DNA from 4 places in the Streptomyces sp. NPDC040432 genome. Region 1 is predicted to be linked to each of the others. Evidence: riboswitches for the same ligand, from Rfam matches in the RefSeq annotation. Region 1 holds a riboswitch; each other region holds the start of a gene.
What was found. Region 1 has a riboswitch for cobalamin ahead of ACZ58N_RS12550 (cobalamin biosynthesis protein). Riboswitches for the same ligand answer to the same signal wherever they lie in the genome.

Region 1 (3,947 bases):
GCCCAAGACCGCGGTCGCCATGTCCGCCGTGCTGAACCTCGTCGGCGCTTTCATGTCCGTGGAGGTCGCCAAGACGATCTCCAAGGGCCTGGTCAACGAGGAAGGCATTCAGCCGGAGGTGATCTTCGCCGCCCTGGTCGGCGCGATCCTCTGGAACCTCGTCACCTGGCTGGTCGGACTGCCCTCCAGCTCCTCCCACGCCCTCATGGGTGGCCTGATCGGTGCCGCGGTCGCTTCCGCGGGTCTCGACGCGGTCAACGGCAGCGTCGTCGTGACGAAGGTGCTGATCCCCGCGATCGCCGCCCCGCTCGTCGCCGGTGTGGCCGCCATGCTGGCCGCGAAGTTGACGTACAAGCTGGGCAACCAGGTCGGCGAGAAGACCTCCGCCAAGGGGTACCGCGCCGGTCAGATCGCCTCGGCCGGTCTCGTCTCCCTCGCGCACGGCACCAACGACGCGCAGAAGACGATGGGCATCATCACCCTGGCGCTGATCGCCGGAAACGCCCTGCCCGCCGGCGCCAACCCGCCGGTCTGGGTCATCGTCTCCGCCGGTCTGGCCATCGCGATGGGCACCTACCTGGGCGGCTGGCGCATCATCCGCACCATGGGCAAGGGCCTGACCGACCTCCAGCCGCAGCAGGGCTTCGCCGCCCAGACCTCGGCCGCGAGCGTCATCCTGGCCTCCTCCACCCTCGGCTTCTCCCTCTCCACCACCCACGCGTGCTCCGGCGCCGTCATGGGTGCCGGTCTGGGACGCAAGGGCGGTGTGGTCCGCTGGTCCACGGCCACCCGCATGTTCATCGCCTGGGGCCTGACCCTGCCGGCCGCCGCGCTCGTCGCCTCCATCGCCGAGCTCGTCATGCGCACCGGTGACATCGGCATCGCCGCGGTCACGGTCTTCCTGGTCGGTTCCTGCTTCGCCATCTGGCTGATCTCCCGCCGTCAGGTCGTCGACCACAACAACGTCAACGAGCTGGAGACCCCCGGCGCGACGGACGAGCCCGGTGTCGTCACCACGGCCATGGCCGCCGTCACCGTCCCGCCGACCACCGCCGCGGCCGGTACCACCGCCGCCGTGACCGACGAGGACCTCAAGGCCACCATCCCGGCCTCGACCGCGACCCCCGCGGCTCCGGCCGCAGCGGTCTGACCCCGAGAACGACAGAGGATTCAGCGGTATGAAGATCGACTGGGCATCACTCGGCTCCGTCTTCGGAGTCAGCCTCACCGCCACGGTCGCCCTCGTGGCCCTCTTCACCCTGGGCCTGGTGGGCCTGTCCAAGCACGAGGCCGCCACCGAGCGCGGCGGCGCCGCGGTCATGGCCCGCGGCGGCGCGTACGTCTGCTTCGCGCTCTGCACGGCGGCCGTGTCGTACGGGATCTACCTGATCGTCAGCTGAGACGGTGCGCCGAAGCTCCCTCCGGGTATCCCGGGGGGAGCTTTCGCATGCCCCGGCGGACCGCCCGCCCTGCGCCCCGTCCTGCGCCCCTCCGCGCACCCGCCGCAGGTCAACGGCAAGTTGACGGGCGTTCTCGGTGCGTGGTGGACTGCGCGAGCCAATACGGCGGCATGGAAGAGGAAGTCCGGTGCGAATCCGGCGCGGTCCCGCCACTGTCACCGGGGCGGCGCACACGGTGCGCGCCCCGGGAGCCAGGAACTCTCGCCGCCGGACACGTCGAACCAGGGCGCGGACCCTGAGTGAGGACATTGCTGCCACCATGCGTGCCGATCGCGTCTTCGCGTACGGCGCCGCGGCGGGCCTGATCGGCGACCGGATCCTCGGGGATCCGCGCCGCGGGCACCCCGTGGCCGCCTTCGGGAGAGCCGCCGCCGCCGTCGAACGCGCCCTGTGGCGCGACGACCGCGCCCGCGGTGTCCTCCACACCCTGGTGTGCGCCGGGGGCGCGACCGCCGTCGGCGTCCTGGCCGCCCGCGCCGTGCGCTCCCGCCCCGCCGCCCGCGTGGCCCTGACCGCCGCCGCCACCTGGGCGGTCGTCGGGGGCACCTCGCTGGGGCGGGAGGCGCGCGCCATCGGCGGGGCGCTCGCCGTCGGTGACACCGAGGTCGCCCGTGAACGCCTGCCCCACCTGTGCGGGCGCGACCCCCAGTCCCTGGACGGGCAGCAGATGGCCCGGGCCGTCGTGGAGTCCGTCGCCGAGAACACCTCCGACGCGGTCGTCGGGGCGCTGGTGTGGGGGGCCGCCGCCGGGGTGCCCGGCCTGCTGGCCTTCCGCGCCGTGAACACCCTGGACGCCATGGTGGGCCACAAGTCGCCCCGTCACCTGCGCTACGGCTGGGCCTCCGCCCGCCTCGACGACCTGGCCGGCTGGCCCGGGGCCCGCCTGACGGCGCTGGCCGCCGTCGTGGCCGGTCCCGACCGTCGGGGAGCCGTACGGGCCTGGCGCGCCGACGCCGCCGCCCACCCCAGCCCCAACGCCGGACCGGTGGAGGCCTCCTTCGCGGGGGCGCTCGGGGTCCGGCTCGGCGGCACCCTGTCCTACGGCGGCCGGACCGAGCACCGTGCCGTGCTGAACGGGGAGACCGGGCGGCCCGTGGAGGTCGCCGACATTGAGCGGGCCGTACGCCTGTCGCGGCAGGTCACCTGGCTGGCGCTGGGCGCCTGCGTCACGGCCCGGCTGCTGGTCTCCCGCACCACGTCGAAGGGACGGCGCGCATGAGCGGCACCGGGCGCGGCGGCGGCATGCTGGTCGCCGGCACCACGTCGGACGCGGGCAAGAGCGTGGTCACGGCGGGCATCTGCCGGTGGCTGGCCCGCCAGGGGGTGAAGGTGGCCCCCTTCAAGGCGCAGAACATGTCGCTGAACTCGTTCGTGACCCGGGAGGGCGCCGAGATCGGGCGGGCCCAGGCCATGCAGGCCCAGGCGGCCCGGGTGGAACCGACCGCGCTGATGAACCCGGTCCTGCTCAAGCCGGGCAGCGACCGCAGCAGTCAGGTCGTGCTGCTCGGCAAGCCGGTGGGCGAGATGAGCGCGCGCGGCTTCTTCGGCACGGCGGGCCCCGACCGGCTCCCCGGGTCGGCCGCGCCCGGTGGGCACCGCGAGCAGCTCCTCGGCGTCGTCACCGACTGCCTGGAGCAGCTGCGGGGCACGTATGACGCCGTGATCTGCGAGGGGGCGGGCAGTCCGGCCGAGATCAACCTGCGCCGGACCGACATCGTGAACATGGGCATCGCGCGGGCCGCGCGGTTCCCCGTCGTCGTGGTCGGGGACATCGACCGGGGCGGCGTCTTCGCGTCCTTCTTCGGGACGACCGCCCTGCTGTCCCCCGAGGACCAGTCGCTGATCGCCGGATACCTGGTCAACAAGTTCCGGGGCGACGTCTCCCTCCTGGAGCCCGGCCTGGAGATGCTGCGCGGTCTCACCGGGCGGGCGACGTACGGGGTGCTGCCGTTCCAGCACGGGCTGGGCATCGACGAGGAGGACGGGCTGCGGGTGTCCCTGCGCGGGGCCGTCCGGGAGTCCGTGGTGGCTCCGCCGGTCGGCGAGGACGTGCTGCGGGTCGCGGTGTGCGCGGTGCCTCTCATGTCGAACTTCACCGACGTCGACGCCCTCGCCGCCGAGCCGGGCGTGGTCGTGCGGTTCGTGGACCGGGCCGAGGAGCTGGCGGACGCCGACCTGGTCGTCGTACCGGGCACGCGCGGCACCGTGAAGGCGCTGGCCTGGCTGCGGGAGCGGGGGCTCGCCGACGCGCTTTCGCGGCGGGCCGCCGAGGGCCGTCCGGTGCTCGGCGTCTGCGGCGGCTTCCAACTCCTCGGTGAGCACATCGAGGACGAGGTCGAGTCGAAGGCCGGCGCGGTGGACGGCCTCGGGTTGCTGCCCGTGCGCGTCCGCTTCGCCCGGGAGAAGACCCTGGCGCGGCCGGTCGGCTCGGCGCTGGGCGAGCCCGTCGAGGGCTACGAGATCCATCACGGGGTGGCCGAGGTGCTG
Region 2 (3,947 bases), on a different contig from region 1:
CCGGTGACGAGTACCCCTTCGAGGTCCTGACCGACCCGTGCGACCCGTTCCAGGAGATGGGCTACGCGCAGGGCGACCTCGGCGCGATCCGCTCGAAGGTGTCCCAGTGCGCGTCCGACGCGGGCGTGCCCCAGGACCGGCTGCCGAAGCTGGCCGTGGCCGTCACGGAGATCGCGACGAACAGCATCCGCCACGGCGGCGGCCACGGCACCCTGCGCACCTGGGCCCAGGACGCGACCTTCCTGTGCGAGTTCCGCGACTCCGGCTACATCCCCGACGTCATGGCGGGCCGCAGCCGTCCCGACGCCCACCAGATCGGAGGCCGAGGGCTGTGGCTCGCCCACCAGCTCTGCGACCTCGTCGAGATCCGCTCCACCCGCGACCGGGGTACCACGATCCGGCTCCACATGGACGTACCGCGGTCGTAGGGCCCCCGACCCGACCCGACCCGACCGGCCCGGACCCCTCCCTCGGCCGCGTACCTTATTGCACAGAGGTTGCAATTGCTTGAACTGTGCGAAAGGGGCCGTCGTGGGCTCTCCGGTGGTACTGGGCATCGAGTCGTCCTGCGATGAGACGGGGGTCGGCATCGTCTCGGGCGGGCGGCTGCTCGCGCACGTCGTCGCGTCGAGCATGGACGAACACGCCCGATTCGGCGGGGTGGTGCCGGAGATCGCCGCCCGCGCCCACCTGCAGGCCTTCAACCCGGTCGTCCGGGAGGCCCTGGACCGGGCGGGCCTGCGGATCCCCGACATCGACGCCGTGGCGGTCACCACCGGGCCGGGCCTCTCGGGCGCGCTGCAGGTGGGGCTGGCCGGGGCGAAGACCCTCGCGTACTCCGCGGGCGTCCCGCTGTACGGCGTGCACCACCTGGCCGGACACGTCGCCGCCGACACGCTGGAGCACGGGCCGCTCCCGAACCCGTGCATGGTGCTGATCGTGTCGGGGGGCCACACCTCACTGCTGTTCGTACGGGACCTCGTCCGGGACCCGATCCTGCACCTCGGGGACACCGTCGACGATGCCGCGGGGGAGTGCTTCGACAAGGTGGCAAGGGTCTTCGGACTGCCCTACCCCGGCGGACCCGCCATCGACCGGGCCGCCCGCGGCGGCAACGGGTGCGCGGTGGCGTTCCCGCGCCCGCTCACACGTCCGGGTGACGCCCCGTACGCCTTCTCCTTCTCCGGTCTGAAGACCGCCGCCGCCCGCTGGGCCGAGCAGCACCGCGTCCGCGGCGAGGAGATCCCGCTCGCCGACGGCGCCGCCTCCCTCCAGGAGGCCGTCGCCGACGTCCTCACGCGCAAGGCGCTGGCCGCCTGCAAGGAGTACGACGTGCGCACCCTCGTCGTGGTGGGTGGGGTCGCCGCCAACTCCAGGGTGCGCGCGCTGGCCGACGAGCGCTGCGCGGCCGCCGGTGTGGAGCTGCGGGTGCCCCCACTGACCCTGTGCACCGACAACGGGGCGATGATCGCCGCCGTCGGCGACCTCCTGGTGCGGGCCGGCTCGGCTCCGGCACAGCTCGACCTGTCGATCGATCCGTCCGCGCCGCTGGAGTACGCGGCCCTGCATCCCGTCGCCCGCGCCGCCGCGAAGGCCTCGTGAAAGGGGCCCGCCGCGCAGCGGACACCGCCCGGGGAGGCGGACGCGTCGAGCCCGCCCCGTCCGGAATGCAGACGCCCGCTCCCACGCCCCGGCGGACCGTCTAGGCTGATCGAGCAGCTGGTTCGCCCCGTCCGCCAGACGGGATGCGTCGCAAGAGGGAACCCGGTGGGAATCCGGGACTGCCCCGCAGCGGTGAGTGGGAACGACCGCCGTCATACGCACTGGGACCGGACAACGGTCCCGGGAAGCGACGGCCAGTAGGTGCCCGCCGGGAGACCCGGTGGGCGTGCCCGCGAGTCCGAAGACCTGCCCGTTGCCCGTGCGCGGACGATTCCGTGTGCGGAGATCCCGGTGACCTCGTGGGCGGGTCGGCGTACACAACGAGCGGCACGTGCGGCAACTCCGCCGCGTGGGCGGCCCGTCGTGTCGTTCCTTCGCGTCCGCGTCCCCCTGCCGGGACGGTTCTGGACACATCTCGCGAAGGAGAGTTCCGTGACAGGCAAGTCCGCAGCCGCGGCAGCGACCTCCCGCACCGTCGAAGTCCTCGGCGCTCCGGGCCCCCGATTCGAGGAGATCCTCACCCCAGCAGCCCTGGACTTCCTCGCGCGGCTGGATTCGGCGTTCGAGAAACGGCGCCTGGACATCCTCAAGGAGCGCCGCCACCAGTCCGATCGCCTGGCCTCGGGCTCCCGCCCCGACTTTCCCCGCGCCACGTCGGCGGTCCGCGACGACGCGACCTGGAAGGTCGCCCCTCCTGCTCCCGGCCTGCTGGATCGCCGCGTGGAGATCACCGGGCCCCCCGAGCGGACCGTGGCCGTGCACGCCCTCAATTCGGGTGCCCAGGTGTGGACGGCCGACTTCGAGGACGCCACGTCCCCCGTCTGGGGAAACGTCATCAACGGCCAACTGAACCTGCTCGACGCCGTAGAGCGACGGATCGGCTTCACCACCCCCGACGGCACGGAGCACAGCCTCGGAGAGCGCCTCGCCACCATCATGGTCCGCCCGCGCGGCTGGCACCTGGACGAGGCCCACCTCACGATCGACGGACGGCCGGTGTCGGCCGCGCTGGTCGACTTCGGGCTGTACTTCTTCCACTGTGCGCGGCGACAGATCGACGGAGGCAGCGGCCCGTACTTCTACCTTCCCAAGCTGGAGACCCGGCACGAAGCCCGCCTGTGGAACGACGTGTTCGTCCTCGCCCAGGACCTCCTCGGCATCCCGCGGGGGACGATCCGGGCCACCGCGCTGATCGAGACGGTCCCCGCCGCCTTCGAGATGGAGGAGATCCTCTACGAACTGCGCGAGCACTCGGCCGGGCTCAACGCCGGTCGCTGGGACTACTTGTTCAGCCTGCTCAAAACCTTCGGGTACGGAACCGACCTGCTGCTCCCGGACCGGGTCTCCTTCACGATGGACGCCCCCTTCATGCGGGCGTACACGGCCCTGCTCGTCAGCACCTGCCACCGCCGCGGAGCCCACGCCATCGGAGGGATGGTCACCCGCGTACCGGGCGAGGGCACGGGCCCGGACGAGGACGTCCCGGACGGCGTGCGAATCGACGCCGAACGCGAGGCCTCGGAAGGCTTCGACGGAGCGTGGGTCGCCCATCCGGCGCTGGTCCCGGTGTGCCGGGAGGCCTTCGACGGCGTGCTCACCGACGGGCCGCACCGGATCGAGCAGGGTCGCCGGGGCACGGACGTCCGGGCCGCGGAACTGCTGTCCGTACGCCGGGCGGTGGTCCCACCGGCGGCGGAGGACATCCGTGCGAACGTCGCCGTCGCCCTGAGGTACTTCGCATCCTGGCTGCGCGGCGACGGAACGATCGTTCTCGGCGGAGTCATCGAGGACACGGCCACCGCCGAGATCGCCCGGGTCCAGCTGTGGCTGTGGCTGCGGCACCGGCTGCTGACCCGTGAGTCGCTGCTCGCCGCCATCGACGCGGAGTGCGCCGCCCTGGTCGGCGAACGCCCTGCCCCACCCGTCGGTGAAGCGCGCGCGATCCTGGAACGCACGGTCCTGAGCCGGGAGCTGCCGGCCTTCTTCACCACCGATGCCTACGCGCGACACCTCGTGCGTCGGACGGGGTCCTCGTCATGACCTCCCGAGCCCACCGAGCCGGCGACCGCGGTCGCGGCGCACCCGGCACCGGCACCGGCGTCGTCGGCGTCGTTGAGGGGCTGCCCGACTGGGACCGCTGCGCCGTCATGGGCGTCGTCAACGTGACCCCCGACTCGTTCTCCGACGGGGGCCGCTGGTTCGACGCGGCCGCCGCCATCAAGCGCGGTGTGGGACTGGCGGCCGACGGCGCCGACCTGGTCGACGTGGGCGGCGAATCGACCCGA
Region 3 (3,947 bases), on a different contig from region 1:
CCGGGCTCGCGCTCGCCGGTCCGGCCACCGCCGCCTCCGCCGCCGCTTCCACCACCAGGACCCAGACCCCGCTCGTCGTGAACGCCCGCTGGGGCGGTCACTGCACCTTCGACCGGATCGTGATCGACATCCAGGGCCACGTCCCGACGGTCAACGTCAGTCCCGTCCCCAAGCTGGTCTACGACGGTTCGGGCAAGCCCGTGCCGCTCGCCGGGAAGTACTTCCTGGAGATCCGTCTGAACCCCGCCGCGGGACACGACGACGCGGGTCAGAACGTCTACCTGGGCCCCCGGCTGCAGAAGATCTACCTGCCCAAGCTCAAGGGCATCGCCATGACCGGCGACTACGAGGGGTACGTGACCTTCGGCGCCGCCTTCGACACCAAGCCGGCCTACGGCGTCACCGTCCTGCACAACCCGGAGCGGGTCGTGGTGGACGTGTCGCACCCCAACACCTGCTGACCTGACGGGACCGGCGAACGGTCGGGGGCCCGGGGTGTCGCACACCCCGGGCCCCCTGCCGTTGCCCCGGGCGGGTCCCGGGCGGGGGCTCAGCGGTGCTCGGGGTTGGGGAAGTCGAAGCGGCAGCCCGCGTCCCACGCGGAGCGCTGGTTGCCGTGCGCGGGGAAGCCGCCGGCGCGCTTGAGGAGCGCGGCGAGGTGCATGAGGTTCCAGGACATGAAGGCGGTGTTGCGGTTGGTGAAGTCGTTCTCGGGGCCGCCCGAACCCGGGTCGAGGTAGGAGGGTCCCGGTCCGGCCTCGCCGATCCAGCCCGCGTCGGCCTGCGGCGGGACGGCGTAGCCGAGGTGCTGGAGGCTGTAGAGGACGTTCATCGCGCAGTGTTTGACGCCGTCCTCGTTGCCGGTGATCAGGGCTCCGCCGACGCGCCCGTAGTAGGCGTACTGGCCCTGTTCGTTCAGGATCGAGGAGCAGGCGTAGAGCCGCTCGATCACCTGCTTCATGACGGAACTGTTGTCGCCGAGCCAGATCGGGCCGCAGAGCACCAGGATGTCGGCGTCCATGATCCGGCTGTAGAGGACCGGCCACTGGTCGCTCTCCCAACCGTGCTCGGTCATGTCCGGCCAGACCCCGGTGGCGATGTCGTGGTCGACCGCCCGGATCAGGGACGTGCGGGCACCGGCGGCCTCCATGACGGCGCGGCTCCGCGCGATCAGGCCCTCGGTGTTGCTGGGCTCGGGCGAGCGTTTGAGCGTGCAGTTCACGTAGACGGCGGAGAGGTCCGAGTAGTCGAAGGATTCGTCAGCCACTCCCCCACGCTGGCCCGACCCGTCGCCGGCCGCCATCGGACCGCATCCACCCGGGTCACCCCCGCCGGCGGGGCCGGGTTGTTACCGGTCGGCGCGGCCGACTACTGTCAGCGGGCCTTGGTGTTCGGGAAACCGGTGGGAAACCGGTGCGGCCCTCGCCACTGTGATCGGGAAGTCCGGCTCCATTCCTGCGGGAAGCCACTGGGTTCCGCGCGGGAGACCGCACGGCCCCGGGAAGGCGGAGTCAGGGCATCAGTACCCGTGAGCCAGGAGACCGGCCGGGGCGCGTCGTCCATCCACGAGGTGCTGGAGAGGTCTCTCTACTCATGCATATAGCCGAGGGGTTCCTGCCCCCTTTGCACGCGGTCGCCTGGGGCGCCGCATCCGCTCCCTTCGTCGTCCACGGCGTCCGCGCCCTCACCCGCGAGGTGAAGGCCAATCCCGAGAGCACCCTGCTGCTCGGGGCGTCCGGAGCGTTCACATTCGTCCTTTCCGCCCTGAAGATCCCTTCGGTGACGGGTAGTTGCTCGCACCCCACCGGCACCGGCCTGGGAGCCATCCTGTTCAGGCCGCCGATCATGGCGGTCCTCGGCACGATCACCCTGCTGTTCCAGGCCCTGCTGCTGGCGCACGGCGGGCTCACCACGCTCGGCGCCAACGTCTTCTCGATGGCCATCGCCGGCCCCTGGGCGGGCTACGGGGTCTACCGGCTGCTGAAGAAGTTCGACGTGCCGCTGATGGTGACCGTCTTCTTCGGCGCCTTCTTCGCCGACCTCGTCACCTACTGCGTGACCTCCGTCCAGCTCGCGCTGGCCTTCCCGGACCCGTCCGGCGGCTTCGTCGGCGCCCTGGAGAAGTTCGCGGGCATCTTCGCCCTCACCCAGATCCCGCTCGCGGTCAGCGAGGGCCTGCTGACGGTCCTCGTGGTGCGGCTGCTGATGCAGTCCAGCAAGTCCGACCTGGTGCGCCTGGGCGTCGCCCGGCTGACCGGTGGCAACAAGGCGAAGCAGGAGGCGACGGTCCGATGACCCGGAACGCGAAGATCAACACACTGCTGCTGCTCCTGGTGGCGGCGCTGGCCGTGCTCCCGCTCGCGCTGGGACTCGGGGACGGCAAGGAGGAGCCGTTCGCGGGCGCCGACGCGCAGGCGGAGGCGGCCATCACCGAGCTGAAGCCGGATTACGAACCCTGGTTCTCCCCGCTGTACGAACCCCCCTCGGGCGAGATCGAATCGGCCCTGTTCGCCCTCCAGGCGGCGCTCGGCGCGGGCGTGCTCGCGTACTACTTCGGCGTGCGCAAGGGGCGCCGCCAGGGCGCGGCGCTCGCGGACGGCGGGACCGGGACCGGCGACGGGGCCGGCACGGGCGGCGGAACCGGTTCGGCGGCGGCCGGCGCGGAGCGCTAGCGCGGTGCTGCCGATCGACGTGGCGGCGCACAGCAGTCGCTGGCGCCGCCGCCATCCGTTGGAGAAGGCCCTGCTGGGGCTGGGGCTGACGGTCACCGCCGTGTGTCTGCCGCCCTGGCCCGGCGGGCCGTTGGTCGCCGCGGCGACCCTGGTGGTGCTGCTCGGACCCGCCGGGGTCGCCGGGCGGCAGCTGTGGCGGGCCTTCCGGGTACCGCTCGGCTTCTGCTGCACGGGGGCGCTGCCGCTGCTGGTGTCACTGGGCGGGCCGGCCGGTTTCGTCTCGCTCGCCCCCGACGGGCCCCGGCACGCCGGCGAGCTGCTCCTGCGCACCTCGGCGGCCTCGCTCGGGGTGCTGCTGTTCGCCTTCACCACCCCGGTGTCGGACGTGCTGCCCCGGCTGGTGCGGGCCGGGGTACCGGCCCCCGTCGTCGACGTGGCCCTCGTCATGTACCGGATCGGGTTCCTGCTGCTCGACTCGATGGCCCAGGTCCGCCGGGCCCAGGCGGCCCGCCTCGGGCACACGAACCGGGCCGCGGTGTGGCGCTCGCTGGCCGGGCTCGCGGCGACCGCGTTCGTCCGGGCCTTCGACCGCGCCGGACGGCTCCAGGAGGGGCTGGCCGGGCGCGGCTACGACGGCGCGCTGCGGGTGCTCGTCCCCGAGGCGCCCCTGTCCCGGCGGTTCCTGGCGGCCTCCGCCGTCCTGCTGGCCTCCCTGGTCGGCCTGACCCTCGTACTGAAGGAGCTGTATCCGTGACCCCGTTGGTGGAGCTGGTCGGCGCGGGCTACGCCTACGAGGACGGCCCCGCCGTCCTGTCCGGCGTGGACTTCGGCATCGCGCCGGGCCGCGCGCTGGTCCTGCTGGGCCGCAACGGCAGCGGCAAGACCACCCTGATGCGGCTGCTCAGCGGGGGCCTGCGGCCCGGCTCGGGCGCGCTGCGCCTCGACGGCGAGGTGGTGACGTACGACCGGACCGGTCTGACCCGGCTGCGCACGTCGGTGCAGCTCGTGGTCCAGGACCCGGACGACCAGTTGTTCGCGGCCTCCGTCGAGCAGGACGTGTCCTTCGGCCCGATGAACCTGGGGCTGGCCGCGTCGGAGGTACGCGAGCGGGTCGACTCGGCGCTGGCCGCGCTCGACATCACCGCGCTGCGGGACCGTCCCACGCACCTGCTGTCCTACGGGCAGCGCAAGCGCGCCGCCATCGCGGGAGCCGTCGCGATGGCCCCGCGCGTGCTGATCCTGGACGAGCCGACGGCCGGCCTGGACCCGGACGGC
Region 4 (3,947 bases), on a different contig from region 1:
CGCGCGGGCGGCGGAGAGTTCGGTCGCCATGTCGGCGAGGCGGAACTGGAGCGCCTGGGCGTCCAGGAGCCGGGCGCCGAAGGCCTCCCGGTCGGCCAGGTACGAGAGGCTGCGGTCCAGCGCGCTCTGGGCGCCGCCCAGGGAGCAGGCGGCGATGCCGAGTCGACCGCCGTTGAGGCCGTTCATGGCGATGCGGAAGCCGTCGCCCTCGGCGCCGAGCCGGCGGTCCGCGGGGATCCGCACGCCGTCGAGGACGACCTGACGGGTGGGCTGGGCGTTCCAGCCCATCTTGTGCTCGTTGGGTCCGAAGGAGACCCCGGGGTCCTCGCGCTCGATGACGAACGCGGAGATCCCGCCGGACCCGCCCTCCCCCGTGCGGGCCATGACCACGTAGACGCCGGCGGCCCCGGCTCCGGAGATGAACTGCTTGACGCCCGTCAGGACGTAGTGCTCGCCGTCCCGTTCGGCACGGGTGCGCAGCGCGGCGGCGTCGGAGCCGGCGCCCGGCTCGGTGAGGCAGTAGCTGCCCAGGACGTCGGCGGTGCACAGGGCGGGCAACCAGCGGCGGCGCTGGGCGGCGTCCCCGTACCGGTCGATCATCCAGGCGACCATGTTGTGGATGGAGAGGTAGCCGGCGATCGACGGGCAGCCGGTCGCCAGGGTCTCGAAGACGAGGACCCCGTCGGAGCGGGTGAGGCCGGAGCCGCCGTGCTCCTCACGGACGTAGACGCCGCCGAGGCCGAGCGCGGCCGCCCGGCGGATGACGTCGACGGGGAAGTGCTTGGCCTGGTCCCAGGCGACGGCGTGGGGGGCCAACTGCTCCTGGGCGAAGTCGAGGGTGACCTCGGCGAGGGCGAGCTGGTCCTCGGTGAGGGTGGTCACGGCGCTCATCCCATCGTCGGGATGGTGAAGCTCGCGCTCTCCTTGGCCCCGGAGGGCCAGCGCGAGGTGACGGTCTTGGTCCGGGTGTAGAAGCGGATCGAGTCGGGCCCGTGCTGGTTGAGGTCGCCGAAGCCGGACCGCTTCCAGCCGCCGAAGGTGTGGTAGGCGACGGGCACGGGGATCGGCACGTTGACCCCGACCATGCCGGCGCCCACGCGGCGGGTGAAGTCGCGTGCGGTGTCGCCGTCCCGGGTGAAGATCGCGACGCCGTTGCCGTAGGGGTGCTCGGTGGGCAGGCGCAGCGCTTCCTCGTAGTCGGCGGCGCGGACCACGGACAGCACCGGGCCGAAGATCTCCTCGCGGTAGATCCGCATCTGCGGGGTGACGCGGTCGAAGAGGGTGGCTCCGGCGAAGTAGCCGTCCTCGTGGCCGGGCAGGGTGAATCCGCGTCCGTCGACGACGAGTTCGGCTCCCTCGGTGGCCCCGATGCCGACGTAGCGGTTCACCCGGTCGAGGGCGTCCCGGCTGACCAGGGGCCCGAAGTCGGCCTCGGGGTCGTCGGAGCGGCCGACGCGCAGGGTGGAGATGCGTTCCGCCAGCTTGGCGACCAGGGTGTTCGCGGTCTCCTCGCCGACGGGGACGGCGACGGCGATGGCCATGCAGCGCTCGCCCGCCGAGCCGTAGCCGGCGCCGATCAGTGCCTCCACGGCCTGGTCGAGGTCCGCGTCGGGCATCACGATCATGTGGTTCTTGGCGCCGCCGAAGCACTGGGCGCGCTTGCCGTGGGCCGCGGCGGTGGCATAGATGTGCGCGGCGATCGGGGTGGACCCGACGAAGCCGAGGGCCTGGACGCGGGGGTCCTCCAGGAGGGTGTCGACGGTCTCCTTGCCGCCGTTGACCACGTTGAGCACGCCGGGCGGCAGTCCGGCCTCCAGGAACAGTTCGGCCAGTCGCAACGGGACGGAGGGGTCCCGCTCGGAGGGCTTCAGGATGAAGGAGTTTCCGCAGGCCAGGGCAGGTGCGGCCTGCCAGAGGGGGATCATCGCGGGGAAGTTGAAGGGGGTGATGCCCGCGACCACGCCCAGTGGGGAACGCAGCGAGTGCACGTCGATCCCGGTGCCCGCGTTGTCGGTGAACTCGCCCTTCAGCAGGTGCGGTACGCCGGCGGCGAACTCGACGACCTCCAGGCCGCGTTGCAGGTCGCCGTGGGCGTCGGCGACGGTCTTGCCGTGCTCGGAGGACAGCAGCCGGGCCAGGGAGTCCCGCTCGCCCTCGACGAGCTGGAGGAAGCGCAACATGACGCGGGCGCGTCGCTGCGGGTTCCACTGCCCCCATTCCAGTTGCGCCTCCTCCGCGTTGGCGATCGCCGCCTCGGTGTCGGCGCGTCCGGCCAGGGGGACCCTGGCCTGCACCGTGCCGGTGTTGGGGTCGTACACGTCGGCGTAGAGACCGGACGTGCCGGTCGTGTGCTTGCCGCCGATGAAGTGGGTGAGTTCGCGGACCATCGAAGCCTGCTCTCGTCAGGTGAGGATCCGAGGAAGGCGCGGCGCGGGAGCGGTACGGCACCGATCGGGGTGCGGACCGCGGTTCCGACCGCGGGACAGGGAGGGCCCGGGGGCCTTCGTCGAGTCACGAACGCGAGGACAGGGCCTCGTCGTTCGGGGACTCCGCCGGATCACCTGGGCCGTGGTCACGTACCGGTGCCATGCGTGTCTGCTCCATCCTCGTGGACAACACGGATCACCCCACGGCCGGTATCCTGACTCCCGGATCATCGCGTGCTCTCCGGCCTTCCCGACGGATGGCTGCCGTCAGTGGCCTGACCTGCTGGAGAACGCACTTCCCGGTCACAGTGGCGGGACCGCGCCGGATTCACACCGGCTTCCCTGCACCGCGGGCTTGCCACGAACATATAGTTGGACGTCCTAGTAAGTCCACCCCCACCCTTGGCGCGGTCGTGCGAAAACCCCGCCGCCCCGGCGGGCCACCGCGGGTGCGGTGCCCCCATGTCGGCCGTCGGGCAGATCCAGGTGACCTTCGACCGCGCGGAGCCGGAACGCCGCCAGGAGCCGGTTCCACCTCGACGTGCGGGTCGGCACCGGACTCGTCCCGGTCCGGGTCCGGGCTCAGCGGTCCCGGTCGGCGACCCGGTACGGGACGAAGGTGCTGGAGTTCTCGTCGACGGCGAGCGGCCGCCCCAGTGGCGGGACGGCGCGCTGCGGGCAGTCGAGCCGCTCGCAGAGCCGACAGCCCATACCGATGGGGGTGGCCGCCGCCGCGTTGTCCAGGTCGATCCCGTCGGAGTAGACCAGCCGGGAGGCGTGCCGGATCTCGCAGCCGAGACCGATGGCGAAGGTCTTGCCGGGTTCGCCCCAGCCGCCGCGGTGGCGGGTGACGGCGCGGGCGGTCCACAGGTACCGCTGCCCGTCGGGCATGGCGGCCACCTGTACGTGGATCCGGCCGGGCGCCGCGAAGGCCTCGTAGACGTTCCACAGCGGGCAGGTACCGCCCGCACGGGAGAAGTGGAATCCGGTGGCGGACTGCCGCTTGGACATGTTCCCGGCGCGGTCGACACGGACGAAGGAGAAGGGCACCCCACGCAGCCTGGGGCGTTGCAGGGTACTGAGGCGGTGGCAGACGGTCTCGTAGCCGAGGCCGAAGTGGTCCGTGAGGCGCTCGATGTCGTAGCGGAATTCTTCGGCGGCCGTGTGGAAGGCCCTGTACGGGAGGATCAGGGCGGCGGCGAAGTAGTTGGCGATGCCGATCCGGGCCAGCGCGTGCGGGGTCGACCCCGCGGGGAAGTCCTCCGCCGCCAGCCGGTCCAGTTCGCCGCCGTACTCCAGGAGCGCCAGCTGGGTGGCCATCCGGAAGGCCTGCTGGCCCGGCCGCAGCCGGGCGGACAGGTGCAGCACCCGGCCCGAGTCGTCGTAGTGGTGCAGCCGGTCCGAGTCGACGCTCACCCGGACCCCGTGCCGGTCCGCGAGCCGTGCCGAGAGGGCGCGGACGACCTCACCGGGACGGATCCGGATGGTACGGGCCAGTTCCTCGGCCGCGAGGTCGGTGTC

Region 2: it holds a riboswitch for cobalamin, as region 1 does, so the genes downstream of both, aceB (malate synthase A) here and ACZ58N_RS12550 (cobalamin biosynthesis protein) in region 1, are expected to answer to the same signal.
Region 3: it holds a riboswitch for cobalamin, as region 1 does, so the genes downstream of both, ACZ58N_RS32790 (energy-coupling factor ABC transporter permease) here and ACZ58N_RS12550 (cobalamin biosynthesis protein) in region 1, are expected to answer to the same signal.
Region 4: it holds a riboswitch for cobalamin, as region 1 does, so the genes downstream of both, ACZ58N_RS24925 (CoA-acylating methylmalonate-semialdehyde dehydrogenase) here and ACZ58N_RS12550 (cobalamin biosynthesis protein) in region 1, are expected to answer to the same signal.

Annotation. Positions count from the first base shown of each region.
Region 1 covers NZ_JBVIVP010000004.1:503,121-507,067, reverse strand. Annotated here, with positions in the region: gene ACZ58N_RS12560 (inorganic phosphate transporter) at 1-1,150, shown strand, start outside; gene ACZ58N_RS12555 (hypothetical protein) at 1,179-1,400, shown strand; cobalamin riboswitch at 1,528-1,683, shown strand; gene ACZ58N_RS12550 (cobalamin biosynthesis protein) at 1,720-2,679, shown strand; gene ACZ58N_RS12545 (cobyric acid synthase) at 2,676-3,947, shown strand, end outside.
Region 2 covers NZ_JBVIVP010000001.1:190,036-193,982, reverse strand. Annotated here, with positions in the region: gene ACZ58N_RS00945 (anti-sigma factor RsbA family regulatory protein) at 1-428, shown strand, start outside; gene tsaD (tRNA (adenosine(37)-N6)-threonylcarbamoyltransferase complex transferase subunit TsaD) at 544-1,602, shown strand; cobalamin riboswitch at 1,704-1,930, shown strand; gene aceB (malate synthase A) at 2,095-3,702, shown strand; gene folP (dihydropteroate synthase) at 3,810-3,947, shown strand, end outside.
Region 3 covers NZ_JBVIVP010000025.1:24,207-28,153, reverse strand. Annotated here, with positions in the region: gene ACZ58N_RS32800 (AMIN-like domain-containing (lipo)protein) at 1-461, shown strand, start outside; gene ACZ58N_RS32795 (flavodoxin family protein) at 551-1,303, opposite strand; cobalamin riboswitch at 1,369-1,564, shown strand; gene ACZ58N_RS32790 (energy-coupling factor ABC transporter permease) at 1,594-2,295, shown strand; gene ACZ58N_RS32785 (energy-coupling factor ABC transporter substrate-binding protein) at 2,292-2,672, shown strand; gene cbiQ (cobalt ECF transporter T component CbiQ) at 2,677-3,426, shown strand; gene ACZ58N_RS32775 (energy-coupling factor ABC transporter ATP-binding protein) at 3,423-3,947, shown strand, end outside.
Region 4 covers NZ_JBVIVP010000013.1:91,631-95,577, forward strand. Annotated here, with positions in the region: gene ACZ58N_RS24920 (acyl-CoA dehydrogenase family protein) at 1-891, opposite strand, end outside; gene ACZ58N_RS24925 (CoA-acylating methylmalonate-semialdehyde dehydrogenase) at 888-2,387, opposite strand; cobalamin riboswitch at 2,615-2,793, opposite strand; gene ACZ58N_RS24930 (short-chain fatty acyl-CoA regulator family protein) at 3,009-3,947, opposite strand, start outside.